2 regions of the Aeromonas media genome follow, and region 2 is predicted to be linked to the other one. Evidence: predicted binding sites of a transcription regulator. Region 2 holds the regulator's gene; the other holds the start of a gene.
The links. Region 2 encodes NrdR, which represses ribonucleotide reductase genes. Its sites were predicted from a motif close to CACNNTATANNGTG; they were not measured.

Region 1 (6,510 bases), 1.3 Mb from region 2:
TCATCCTCATGCTCCCCTGCCAGCGATGCTGGTTGATGTTCGCCCCATACCCGGCTCCACCAGATCTCCCACATTACCCAGCTAGTCATAAGGTGCTCCTGTTTGATGGCTGCGCGTCGCAGTCTGTTGAGTGCGACAGGGGCAGCTTGGCCTCATCCCATGACAGGGGGATGACGCAGGCATGATGAATGAGGACAAGGAGGAGCACGTGCGAGTGATCAGCGACGCGTACAGCAACAGGATCAGGCTGACCCATCAGGCTGGGGGCACGCGGCCAGAGACAAACGGCAGCAACAAAAAGAGCGACCCTGGGGTCGCTCTTTTTCATGGTGGAAAACGCGCGATTATTCGTCGCTCGCAGCACCTTCTTCAGCAGATCCTGCATCGGCAGAGCCGGCATCTGGCGCGGTATCAGTGCCTTCGGATACCTCACCGTCAACGGCCACGATGTCATTCTCTTCCTCGTCGCTCTCGGCGATGCGCTGCAGGCCGACGACTGTCTCGTCTTCACCGGTACGGATCAGACGAACACCGCCGGTGTTACGGCCAATGACGCTCACCTCGGCAACACGGGTTCGCACCAGGGTGCCGCCGTTGGTGATCAGCATGATCTGGTCGGTATCCTCGACCTGGATCGCATCGATCACCTTGCCGTTGCGCTCGTCCACCTTGATGGAGCGAACGCCCTGGGTACCACGGCTCTTGGTCGGGTACTCGTCCAGTGCGGTACGCTTGCCGTAACCGTTCTCGGTGGCGGTGAGGATGGCACCGACCCCGCGCGGCACGATGAGGGAGACCACCTTGTCACCGGCACCCAGCTTGATGCCGCGCACACCGGCGGCGGTACGACCCATGGGACGCACGCCCTTGAAGGTACCCTTGCTCTCGGTGCCTTCAGTGCTTTCGCCGTTGTCGCTGCCATCCTCGTCGTTGCCGGCGTCGTCGGTCTCGACGTCATCGCTGGCATCCACATCGGCTGCATCGGCGCGGCCGCTACCTTCATTGAAGCGAACGACCTTGCCCGCATCGGAGAAGAGCATGATCTCGTTGCTGCCGTCGGTGATGTCCACCCCGATCAGCTCATCACCCTCTTTGAGGTTGATGGCACGAATACCGGAGGAGAGCGGACGGCTGAAGTCGGACAGGCTGGTCTTCTTCACGGTACCGTTGGCGGTAGCGAAGAAGACGTACTTCTCGGCATCATATTCCTTCACCGGCAGGATGGCGGTGATGCGCTCACCCTCTTCCAGCGGCAGCAGGTTGATGATGGGACGACCACGGGCGCCACGGGACGCTTCCGGCAGCTGATAGACCTTGAGCCAGTAGACCTTGCCACGGGTGGAGAAGCACAGAATGGTGTCGTGGGTGTTGGCCACCAGCAGACGCTCCACAAAGTCCTCTTCCTTGATCCGGGTGGCCGACTTGCCACGACCACCGCGGCGCTGGGCCTCGTAGTCGGAGAGCGGCTGATACTTCACATAGCCCTGGTGAGACAGGGTGACTACCACGTCTTCCGGGGTGATCAGATCTTCGATGTTGATCTCGGCACTGGACATGCTGATCTCGGTGCGACGCTCGTCGCCATACTGCTCGCGCACGGCCAGCAGTTCATCGCGGATCACTTCCATCAGCCGTTCCGGGCTTGCCAGGATGAACAGCAGCTCGGCAATGAGATCCAGAAGAGACTGATACTCTTCTAGGATCTTCTCGTGCTCGAGGCCGGTCAGCTTGTGCAGACGCAGGTCAAGGATGGCCTGGGCCTGGATCTCGGTCAGGAAGTACTGCCCTTCACGGATCCCGAACTCCGGCTCCAGCCACTCCGGCCGTGCCGCGTCGTCGCCCGCTTTTTCCAGCATGGCGGCCACATTGCCGAGTTCCCAGCCCTTGGCAACCAGGCCAGCTTTCGCATCCGCCGGGGTCGCACTGTGGCGAATGAGCTCGATGATGGGGTCTATGTTGGCCAGGGCCACCGCCAGACCTTCCAGGATGTGCGCCCGATCCCGCGCCTTGCGCAGCTCGAACACAGTCCTGCGGGTCACCACCTCACGGCGGTGCAGCAGGAAGGCATCCAGGATCTCTTTGAGGTTCATCACCTTGGGCTGGTTGTTATCGAGCGCCACCATGTTGATGCCGAACGTGGTCTGCATCTGGGTGTGCTTGTAGAGATTGTTCAGCACAATCTCGCCGGACTCGCCGCGCTTGATCTCGATAACGATGCGCATGCCGTCTTTATCAGACTCATCGCGCAGGGCACTGATGCCCTCGACCTTCTTCTCTTTGACCAGCTCGGCGATCTTCTCGATAAGCCGTGCCTTGTTCACCTGATAGGGGATCTCGTGAACGATGATGGTCTCGCGACTGGTCTTCTCGTCCACTTCCACCTCGGCCTTGGCCCGCACATAGACGGAGCCGCGACCGGTCCGGTAGGCCTGCACGATGCCGGAGCGCCCATTGATGATGCCGCCGGTGGGGAAATCCGGGCCGGTGACATAGGTCATCAGCTCGTCAATGGTGAGGGCGCCATTCTCGATCAACGCCAGACAGCCGTTGACTATCTCGGTGAGGTTGTGAGGAGGAATGTTGGTCGCCATGCCCACCGCGATACCGGAGGAGCCGTTGATCAACAGGGTGGGTACCTTGGTGGGCATGACAGCCGGGATCATCTCGGTGCCGTCGTAGTTCGGCACCCAGTCCACGGTCTCTTTGTCCAGATCGGCCAGCAACTCGTGGGAGATGCGCGCCATCCGCACTTCGGTGTAACGCATGGCAGCAGCGTTGTCGCCATCGACCGAACCGAAGTTGCCCTGACCATCGACCAGCATGTAACGCATGGAGAAATCCTGCGCCATCCGGACAATGGTGTCATACACGGCGCTGTCGCCATGCGGGTGATATTTACCGATTACGTCACCGACCACACGGGCCGATTTCTTATAGGGCTTGTTCCAGTCGTTCCCCAACTCGTTCATAGCAAACAGAACGCGGCGGTGAACCGGTTTCAAGCCATCACGCACATCCGGCAGAGCTCGTCCTACGATCACGCTCATGGCGTAATCCAGATAGGAACTCTTGAGCTCTTCTTCGATGTTGACCGGCGTGATCTCTCTGGCCAGATCGCTCATAGAAAGCCTTAATCCCTAATTAGTTGTTCTTTGGCTTAAACAGCGCGACATGGTAACACACTGAGCCAAATACCTTAAGCCACAAATCCGGGTAGCACGTCGGGCTGGTGTGACCAAGTCCGTCCGTTATAATGCCCGCCAGGACAATAGATTGCGCGCGCCCTGCCCGCTGCGCGCCCTGCCACAGGATCATCGAAAAATGAACAGTGATGCCAATGTCGATCTGACAGAAATCGCCAAATTTGAAGCCATCGCCTCCCGCTGGTGGGACATGGAGGGCGAGTTCAAACCCCTGCATCAGATAAACCCGGTGCGCCTTGACTGGATCACCGACAAGAGCGGCGGCCTGTTTGGCAAACGCGTGCTCGACATCGGCTGCGGCGGCGGCATCCTCTCCGAGAGCATGGCCCGCCGGGGGGCTCGCGTGACCGGCATCGACATGGGCAAGGAGCCCCTCGGGGTTGCCCGCCTTCATGCCCTGGAGCAGGGTGTGGAGCTCGAATATCGCCAGATGACCGCCGAAGCTCATGCCGCCGAGGCCCCGGGCCAGTATGACGTGGTCACCTGCATGGAGATGCTGGAACACGTGCCGGATCCCGCCTCGGTACTGCGCGCCATCGCCACCCTGGTACGACCGGGCGGCAAGGTGTTCGTCTCTACCATCAATCGCAACCCGAAAGCCTACCTGATGATGATCCTGGGGGCCGAGTACCTGCTCAAAATGGTGCCCAAGGGTACCCACGACCACAAAAAGTTCATCACCCCTGCCGAGCTGTGTCGCATGGGGGAAGCCGCAGGCCTGCTGGTACGGGACATGAGCGGCGTTCACTACGCGCCGCTGTCCAACAGCTTCAAACTCGGCAAGAACGTCGACGTCAACTACATGGTAGCGTTCGCGCGCCCGGAGCAAGGCTGATGAGCACCGACAAGGCCCCCCTGCGCTGCGTGCTGTTCGATCTCGACGGCACCCTGCTCGACACGGCCCCTGATCTCGGCGCCGCCGTCAACCATGTGCTGGTGAGCGAAGGCTTTGCCCCGCTGCCCGAGGCCATCATCCGCCAGACCACCTCCCACGGGGCGCTCGGGCTGCTCAAGGCGGGTCTGGGGGAGGATCTGCTGGAAGAGTTGGGTGCCACGCGCTTGCGCACCGCCCTGCTCGACCATTATGCAGCCAACCTCTGTGTCGGCACCCGCCCCTATGAGGGGATGCTGGATCTCATCGAATGGCTCGATGAGAAGAAGCTGCCCTGGGGCATCGTCACCAACAAGCCGGGCTTTCTCACGAAGCCGCTGCTGGCCGCCCTGCCCGAGCTTGCCAGCTGTGGCGTCACCGTCAGCGCAGATACCCTGCCGGTGCGCAAGCCAGACCCCGCCCCCATGTTCTTTGCCTGCGAACGGCTCGGGGTCGAGGCGGCGCACTGCCTCTACGTGGGGGATCACGTGCGTGACATCGAGGCGGGACGCAACGCCGGCATGCGCACTGCGGTGGCGGGCTGGGGCTATCTGAGCGATGACGAGGATCCCGCCGACTGGGGCGCAGATCTGCAGTTTGACACCGTGCAGGCGTTGCACCACTGGCTGCGCTACGAGCTGACCTGAACACGGCACGGCATAGGTGGATCATCGGGGCAACTTTAACGCCATGGGGTGGCCAGATGAGCACGACGCTCACTCCTGGAGCCACGCTATGGTCATGACAGGGGGCACTGATATGCCCCCTTTTTCGAGGTGGTGACAACCGTGCGCCAACGGGGATCGGACAGCTTTTGACCCTGACTGCACAAGGGATAACCAGGCTGAATTTGCTAGTAAAAACACCCTCTTTTCGCAAGCAAAAAAAGTTATTTAAATTTTCCATCTTCGATCATCAGACTTGCATTTGCCGGATCGGACGGATGAAAACCCACTCACTGTGAGCAGTCACTAACTCGGGCCCGAACACCCACAATTTATCCACAGCTAATGCGTTATCCACAGATTGCAATGCCGTGCCGACCTCACTATCTTGTAGTTCGAATTTAAAATAACACTATATCTTGTGATTCATGGCGCACTTCGCCCCCAGGCCACCATCGAGAATGGCGCCCTGGATGCGTGGCGCCATGGTTTTTCGGGAATCAACTAAAGGTCATCAGCCAATGAACTTGTTTGTGACGAAGCGTAACGGCCACAAAGAACCCATCGATCTGGATAAAATTCACCGTGTGCTCGACTGGGCCGCCGAGAAGCTCGACAACGTGTCGGTCTCCCAGGTGGAGCTCAAGTCCCACATCCAGTTCTATGACGGTATCCGTACCGCCGACATCCACGAAACCGTCATCAAGGCCGCTGCTGACCTGATCTCCGAACAGAGCCCGGATTACCAGTACATGGCCGCCCGTCTGGCCATCTTCCACCTGCGCAAGAAGGCGTACGGCCAGTTCGAGCCGCCCCACCTCTACCAGCACGTCGCCCGTCTGGTGGACATGGGCAAGTATGACAAGCACCTGCTGACCGACTACACCCAGGCCGAATTCGAGGAGCTTAACGGCTACCTGGATCACTGGCGTGACATGGACTTCTCCTACGCAGCGGTCAAGCAGCTGGAAGGCAAGTACCTGGTGCAGAACCGGGTCACCGGCGAAATTTACGAGAGCCCGCAGTTCCTCTACATCCTGGTGGCGGCCTGCCTGTTCTCCAAGTATCCGAAAGATACCCGTCTGGACTACATCAAGCGCTTCTACGATGCGGTCTCGACCTTCAAGATCTCGCTGCCTACCCCCATCATGAGCGGCGTGCGCACCCCGACCCGTCAGTTCAGCTCCTGCGTGCTGATCGAGTGCGATGACAGCCTGGACTCCATCAATGCCACCGCCAGCGCCATCGTCCGTTACGTCTCCCAGCGTGCCGGCATCGGCATCAACGCCGGTCGCATCCGGGGTCTCGGCAGCCCCATCCGTGGCGGCGAAGCCTTCCACACCGGCTGCATCCCCTTCTACAAATACTTCCAGACTGCCGTGAAGTGCTGCTCACAGGGCGGCGTGCGCGGCGGTGCCGCCACCCTGTTCTACCCCCTGTGGCACACAGAGGTGGAGAGCCTGCTGGTACTGAAGAACAACCGCGGCGTGGAAGAGAACCGGGTCCGTCACATGGACTACGGCGTGCAGATCAACAAGCTGATGTACCAGCGCCTGATCAAGGGCGGCGACATCACACTGTTCTCCCCGTCCGATGCCCCGGGTCTGTACGACGCCTTCTTCGCGGATCAGGACAAGTTCGAGCAGCTCTACGTCAAATACGAGCAGGATCCGAGCATTCGCAAGAAGACCCTCAAGGCGGTGGATCTCTTCTCCCTGATGATGCAGGAGCGCGCCGGCACCGGTCGCATCTACATCCAGAACGTGGATCA
Region 2 (6,510 bases):
GGGCCAGTAGCACAGGGCCCTCACTCTGAAACAGGAGCAGGTCCGGGGTCAGCCGGTTTTGCGAGTCGACGATGACCCGCAGCGGCTGGCGCAACGTCTCTTTGGGGTAGCTTGCCTTGACCGAGGCCGGCAGCTCGTCCCAGCGCACGGTCAGGGAGGCGCCGTCGGCCAGCACCGTCTCGGCGCTGGAGAGCACCGCATCGTGGCGGGCACGCAGCCGCTGCACGTCGCGGCGCGCCTCCGGAGAGGTGATCCATTGGCTCTCGCCGCTCGCCATGGCGGTGCGACCGTCCAGGCTGGCCCCCAGCTTGACCGTTACCTGCGGGAAGGCGGTGCGCATCCGCTTGAAGAAGCCGGGATTGAGTGCCTCGGCCTCGGCGCTCAGCAGGCCGAAGTCGGTCTTGATGCCCGCCTCAGACAACATGCGCAACCCGCGTCCTCCCACCTGGGGATTGGGATCCACCATGGCCGCCACCACCCGGGTCACGCCGGCCTTGATCAGCGCCTCGGCGCAGGGGGGCGTGCGGCCGTGATGGGAGCATGGCTCCAGGGTCACATAGGCGGTGGCGCCGCGAGCCTCTTCACCGGCGGCATGCAGGGCATAGACTTCGGCATGGGGCTCACCAGCCCGCTTGTGCCAGCCCTCCCCCACCACCACGCCGGCCTTCACCAGCACGGCACCGACACAGGGGTTCGGGGCCGTGGTGTAACGACCTCGGCGAGCCAGTTCGAGGGCCCGGCTCATCCATTGGTAATCGTCTTGACTAAACATCTGGGCTCCTCTGACAAAACATCCTGCCCTGGGGGAAGGAAACGTTACTTCTCCAGCTTGGCGATCTCTTCGCCGAATTCGCGAATGTCTTCGAAGCTGCGGTAGACGGAGGCAAAGCGGATATAGGCCACCTTGTCCAGGCTCTTGAGCTCGTCCATCACCAGGTTGCCCACCAGCTGGGAGGCGACTTCGCGTTCGCCGGTGGCGCGCAGACGGGACTTGATGTGGTTGACCGCCTTCTCGATGGCCTCCATGCTCACCGGCCGCTTCTCCAGCGCCCGCAAGATGCCGGCGCGCAGCTTGTCTTCGTTGAATGGCTCGCGGGAACCGTTGGACTTGATGACGCGGGGCATCACCAGCTCGGCCATCTCGAAAGTGGTGAAGCGCTCGTGGCAGAGCAGGCATTCACGACGGCGGCGCACCTGGTGGCCTTCTGCCACCAGACGGGAATCGATCACCTTGGTATCTACCGCACTACAGAAAGGGCAATGCATCGGACCTCCGGCGTTGACGGAAAAGGGCGCCTGCCCCGGGGGCCGGCTCTAGGCCGGCCAGTGTAGCACGGCCATCCAGAACCGGTAAAAGCCCGTGAAAACAAGGGATGCTACAGATGTCATCAGCAGCCACGGAGTGCATCAATGGCTACATCAGGCAACCAGAGCACAGTATTTGCGTCGCTCTCGATCAACTCGACAATGGCTTCTCTCGGACCTCTCCGCCATGCTTCAGTGGCATAGAATGCCGCCTGTGAACGGTTCAACTCCTCAAGGTCATCGTAAGCCCGCATCAAGAAATAAACGTCCGGATCATGCAGGGAGGGCCCGTGATTCACCACATCCATTCCCCACTCACGATGTAAAGGCAAACTCTGCTCTGCCACCAACGCATGAAAAATCGCTCGACTCCCGGCTTTGAGCCGATAGTTTCGAATCTCTAGCACTCTCTTCACTGAGCTATCTCCAGCAATCCATCTCTTGAAAAAATAGTGTTTCCGATGTTCGCCCTAATCATCCAATCAACCTGGCTCAGTCGTCATAAGGCAGGGCATCGGGGTCGCAACCCTGATAGTCGGGCGCCGGATCAACGACAAAGCGGTGCGCCTCGATATGGCTGTGGCCCAGCATCAATGCCTTGCCCACCCGATGCATGCCATCCATGACCCGGCCGGCGCTGTCCAGCAGGATGGGATAGGCGAGATCGGCCGCCATCATCAACTGACAGTGCTCCACCACGCTGCGTACCGTGGGGCTGGCGGCACCATGGCCGTACCAGTGCACCTGGTCGAGCTCGGCAATTTCGCCGAGCGCCACCGCCTGCACCGGCAGCGCTCGGCTCAGCCGCACCAGTCGGCGCACGTCCCATGCCAGCAGTCCCTGTTCGCTGGGGCGAAAGTGATACTGGGCGCGGATCGCCTGCCTGAGCGCCGCCTCCAGCGCCTTGTCTTGCTGTTCACTGGCCATGGCTACTTTGCCTTGCCGGCTATTTTCTTCGCAGTTCAGAGTCATCAGGCCCTCTCGTGTTGCCGAACGCCGCAAAAAACAATGCCACCCGAAGGTGGCATTGATCTCAAACCAGACTGTCCGGCCGATCAGGCATAGACAGGGAAACGGCGGCAGATGTCCAGCACCTTCTCGCGAACGGTGGCCAGCACGGCGTCGTTGTCGTGGTTGTCCAGCACGTCGCAGATCCAGTTGGTCAGCGCGATGGACTCGGCTTCCTTGAAACCACGGCGAGTGATGGCCGGGGTACCGATCCGCACACCCGAGGTGACGAAGGGGGAGCGCGGGTCGTTCGGCACCGAGTTCTTGTTGACGGTGATGTTGGCCTTGCCCAGCGCCGCATCGGCCTCTTTACCGGTCAGCTCGCGACCGATCAGGTCAACCAGCATGAGGTGGTTGTCGGTACCGCCGGAGACGATCTTGTAACCGCGCTCCATGAAGGTAGCGGCCATGGCCTTGGCGTTCTTGACGACCTGGGCCTGATATGTCTTGAACCCGGGCTCCAGTGCTTCCTTGAAGGCTACGGCCTTGCCGGCGATGACGTGCATCAACGGACCACCCTGACCACCCGGGAAGACGGCGGAGTTCAGCTTCTTGTACAGATCTTCGTCGTCGGCGGCGGAGAGGATCAGACCACCACGGGGACCGGCCAGGGTCTTGTGGGTGGTAGAGGTGACCACGTGGGCGTGGGGCACCGGGTTCGGGTAGACGCCCGCGGCAATCAGACCGGCCACGTGGGCCATGTCAACGAACAGCCAGGCACCGATCTTGTCGGCGATTTCGCGCATGCGGGCCCAGTCAACGATACCGGAGTAGGCGGAGAAGCCACCGATCATCATCTTCGGCTTGTGCTCGACGGCCAGGCGCTCCATCTCGTCGTAGTCGATCTTGCCGGACTCATCGATGCCGTAGGGGATGATGTTGTACAGCTTGCCGGAGAAGTTCACCGGGGAGCCGTGAGTCAGGTGGCCACCGTGGGCCAGGTTCATGCCCAGCACGGTGTCACCCGGCTGCAGCAGGGCCATGTAGACGGCGCTGTTGGCCTGGGAGCCGGAGTGCGGCTGCACGTTGGCGTAGGTGGCACCAAACAGTTCCTTGGCGCGCTCGATGGCCAGGGTTTCGACCACGTCGACGTACTCGCAACCACCGTAGTAACGCTTGGCCGGGTAGCCTTCAGCGTACTTGTTGGTCAACTGGGAGCCCTGGGCTTCCATGACACGGGGGCTGGTGTAGTTCTCAGACGCGATCAGCTCGATATGTTCTTCCTGACGACGGGTTTCGTCTGTGATGGCCTGCCACAGCTCTGGATCATAGCCGGCGATGGTCATGTCACGTTTCAACATCCGTTTATCTCCTGAAAATCGTTTGCGCGATAGGTGAAGTGGGCCCGCGCATTGTAACGTGAGCTGGATCAAAGAGACAGTCCAACCACCCAAAAACTTGTTTATAAAATGTAAAATACGTCGCAATTTTCGAAGCCGGACGCCCCTCTTTCCCCTTGCCTTCCGCGGAGCTAGCGCCCCTTCCGTCGGCTCGGCCCCTCCTGGGGCGCCCGGCGAATCTGTCTGACCCGCCCTCCGAGTCCTCCCCATTGAAGGGCAAAACCAGAGCCAGATCATGGATATAGCATTTACTAACAGATAACATCTTTAGACGGCACCGCGGTTGCGAAGCCTGGCGAGCGGCCATGAGCTGACAACGGCAGGGTCCTTTGGCGCACAGGGTTACATCACAGCCCTGCGTGTGCCTCTCTCACCACAAGGGGGAACTCCACGATGGATCACCTGATGCTGTTTGTGATTGTCTCGGTCTTTGCCATCTTCTATTGGGTCTACTACACCGGCAGTCGCAAGGGCACCTGCACCACCCGCTGGGAGACGCTGCCCACCCGGGAGCAATACCTGGCGGCCCACCCCGAGGCCATCGATGGTGACCTCATCTTCTGCATCCATTGCGGCCACCATCAGCAGCTCGAAGTGGGCGTGGTGCACCAGGCTGACTACCGGCGCCAGCACATCTGCCCCCGCTGCAAGCAGGCACTCTATCGGGACGAAATGTAAAGAGAGTACGGGCGGATCAGCCGTCGGCAACAGACTAGGTTGAGGCTCATGTCGGGGCCGACAGCTGCTTCTCCTGCCACGCCTTCAGCATCGCCACCGCCGCATCAAACTCCCCGGCCAGCCCCGCCGGATCAGCGTCCCCCGCCTCCAGGGCGGCGCACTGCGCGGCAAAGTCATCCAGCCCGAGCGCCAGGGCACTGCCCTTGAGCTTGTGGGCCATTCCCTTGCGCTCTTCCCCCTCGCACCGCACCAGTGCGGCCACCAGGGCCGCCCCCTGGGATTCAAACAATCCGATGAGCTGACGGATGCGCTGGCTGCCGAGCAAGGCCAGATCGGCGTCCAGCACGGGGTTGGCGGCCTGGGGGGCGGGCGGACTGACGGTGCCCACCCTCGCGTCCGGCAGGGCCTGCACTGTCTCTATCTGGAACTGACGGTCGATGGCGCTGGCCAGCGCCGCCAGGCGCACCGGCTTGCCGACAAAGTCCGCAAAACCCGCCTCCAGACAGAGGCGGATATCCTCGGGGTACATCTGGGCCGAGATGGCGATGGCGGGCAGCGGCCGCTCGTGCACCTCCTCGCTGATGGCGGCCAGATCTTCGCGCAGCGTCATCCCGTCCATGTCGGGCAGGTTGATGTCGAGCAGCGCCAGCTCGAAGGGAAGCTCGGTCACCCGCGCCAGTGCGCTGCGACCATCTTCCGCCAGGGTGACGCGATGACCCAGGCGAGTCAGCATGCCGTGCGCCACCAGCCGGTTGATCTCGTTGTCTTCCACCAGCAGGATCTCGCGAGGCTGGCCGAGGTGCAGCGGCTGGGCCGCGGCCGGCAGCTGGGCGGCCGAGCGTTGCAGGGGCAGACTGAAGCTGAAGCGGCAACCCTCTCTGGGCCGGCTGGCGAGACGCAGATCTCCCCCCATGGCGGCCACCAGCTTGCGGCTGATGGCAAGCCCGAGTCCGGTGCCCCCCTGGTGCCCCATGTCCCGCTTGCGCTGGCGGAACGCCTCGAACACCGCCTCCTGCTCATGCTCAGGAATGCCGGGGCCGGTATCGCTCACCACAAACAGGATGCAGGGCTCGGCGCAGGGGCCGCCGCATGGGAGGGGGCTCACCTCGAGGCAGATCCGCCCCCTGGCGGTGAACTTGACCGCGTTGCCCAAGAGGTTCGCGAGCACCTGGCGCAGCTTGCCCAGATCCCCTTCCACCACGGGAGGCAGGGCGGGGGCGTATTCCAGCACCAGGGCCACTCCTCTGGCCTCTGCCTTGGGTCTGAACAAGGCACTCAGCTCATCGACCAGTTGATGCAGCGGGAAGGGTTCCCGGCGCGCCTCCACGTGGCCCGCCTCGATCTTGGAGTAATCGAGGATGTCGTTGAGGATCTCCAACAGGGATTCACCGCTGTGCTCGATGGCGGCGAGATAGCGCCGCTGGGTCTCGCTCAGGTGGGTATCCTCCAGCAGGGTCAGCCCCCCCAGAATGCCGTTCATGGGAGTGCGAATTTCGTGGCTCATGGTGGCGAGAAAGACCGACTTGGCCCGGTTGGCCTGCTCCGCCTCGGCACGTGCCTGCCGCTGCTTATCCACCTCTTCGTTGAGGCGCAGGTTGGCATGGCTGAGCTGACCGGTGCGCTCCTCGACCCGCGTCTCCAGCTCGCGCTGATGGCGGCCCAGTTCGACCGCATTGTCACGAAACACCTGCAGGGCCCGGCCCAGCTCCGCCAGCTCATCGCGGCCCGCTCCGGCGATCGGCTCAAGAGGGGCCAGATCCCCTCGCGCCAACCGGCTCATGCCCTTCACCGCGTGTTGCAGCGGCCAGACGATGCGGCCGTAGACCATGCGCCACATCAACAGCATCAGCAGCACCAGGGTGAGCAGACCTATCCCCATCAGGGCCTGCTCCAACAGCCTGAGGCGCTGGCTCAGGGCCTGCTGACTCTCTCCCAGGGAGTCGCGGGCGCGGTTGACCAAGTCACCCACCTGCTGGTTGAGACTGCTCATCAAGGCCTCATTGGCGCTGGCCAGCACCCGCAGCGCCTCCTCCTTACCGAGCCAGTCACTGCGCAGCTGCACCAGCTTGTCGCTCTGCGCCAGCACGGTCAGCGCCTGCTCCACCGCCTGACGGCGCGCCGGATCGGTCACCGCCCCGGCCCGCAGTTGCAAGATGGCCAGCTCCCGCTGCCCATCGTG

Region 1: a site for NrdR is predicted at 5,150-5,163, ahead of nrdA (class 1a ribonucleoside-diphosphate reductase subunit alpha). Genes of this name have one in related genera too.

Annotation. Positions count from the first base shown of each region.
Region 1 is NZ_CP075564.1:2,292,508-2,299,017, forward strand. It holds gene KI797_RS10545 (hypothetical protein) at 1-89, opposite strand, end outside; gene gyrA (DNA topoisomerase (ATP-hydrolyzing) subunit A) at 345-3,122, opposite strand; gene ubiG (bifunctional 2-polyprenyl-6-hydroxyphenol methylase/3-demethylubiquinol 3-O-methyltransferase UbiG) at 3,322-4,038, shown strand; gene KI797_RS10560 (HAD family hydrolase) at 4,038-4,721, shown strand; gene nrdA (class 1a ribonucleoside-diphosphate reductase subunit alpha) at 5,261-6,510, shown strand, end outside.
Region 2 is NZ_CP075564.1:1,002,379-1,008,888, reverse strand. It holds gene ribD (bifunctional diaminohydroxyphosphoribosylaminopyrimidine deaminase/5-amino-6-(5-phosphoribosylamino)uracil reductase RibD) at 1-772, opposite strand, end outside; gene nrdR (transcriptional regulator NrdR) at 817-1,266, opposite strand; gene KI797_RS04785 (NIPSNAP family protein) at 1,389-1,721, opposite strand; gene KI797_RS04780 (hypothetical protein) at 1,798-2,232, opposite strand; gene glyA (serine hydroxymethyltransferase) at 2,361-3,614, opposite strand; gene KI797_RS04770 (hypothetical protein) at 4,047-4,331, shown strand; gene torS (TMAO reductase system sensor histidine kinase/response regulator TorS) at 4,378-6,510, opposite strand, start outside.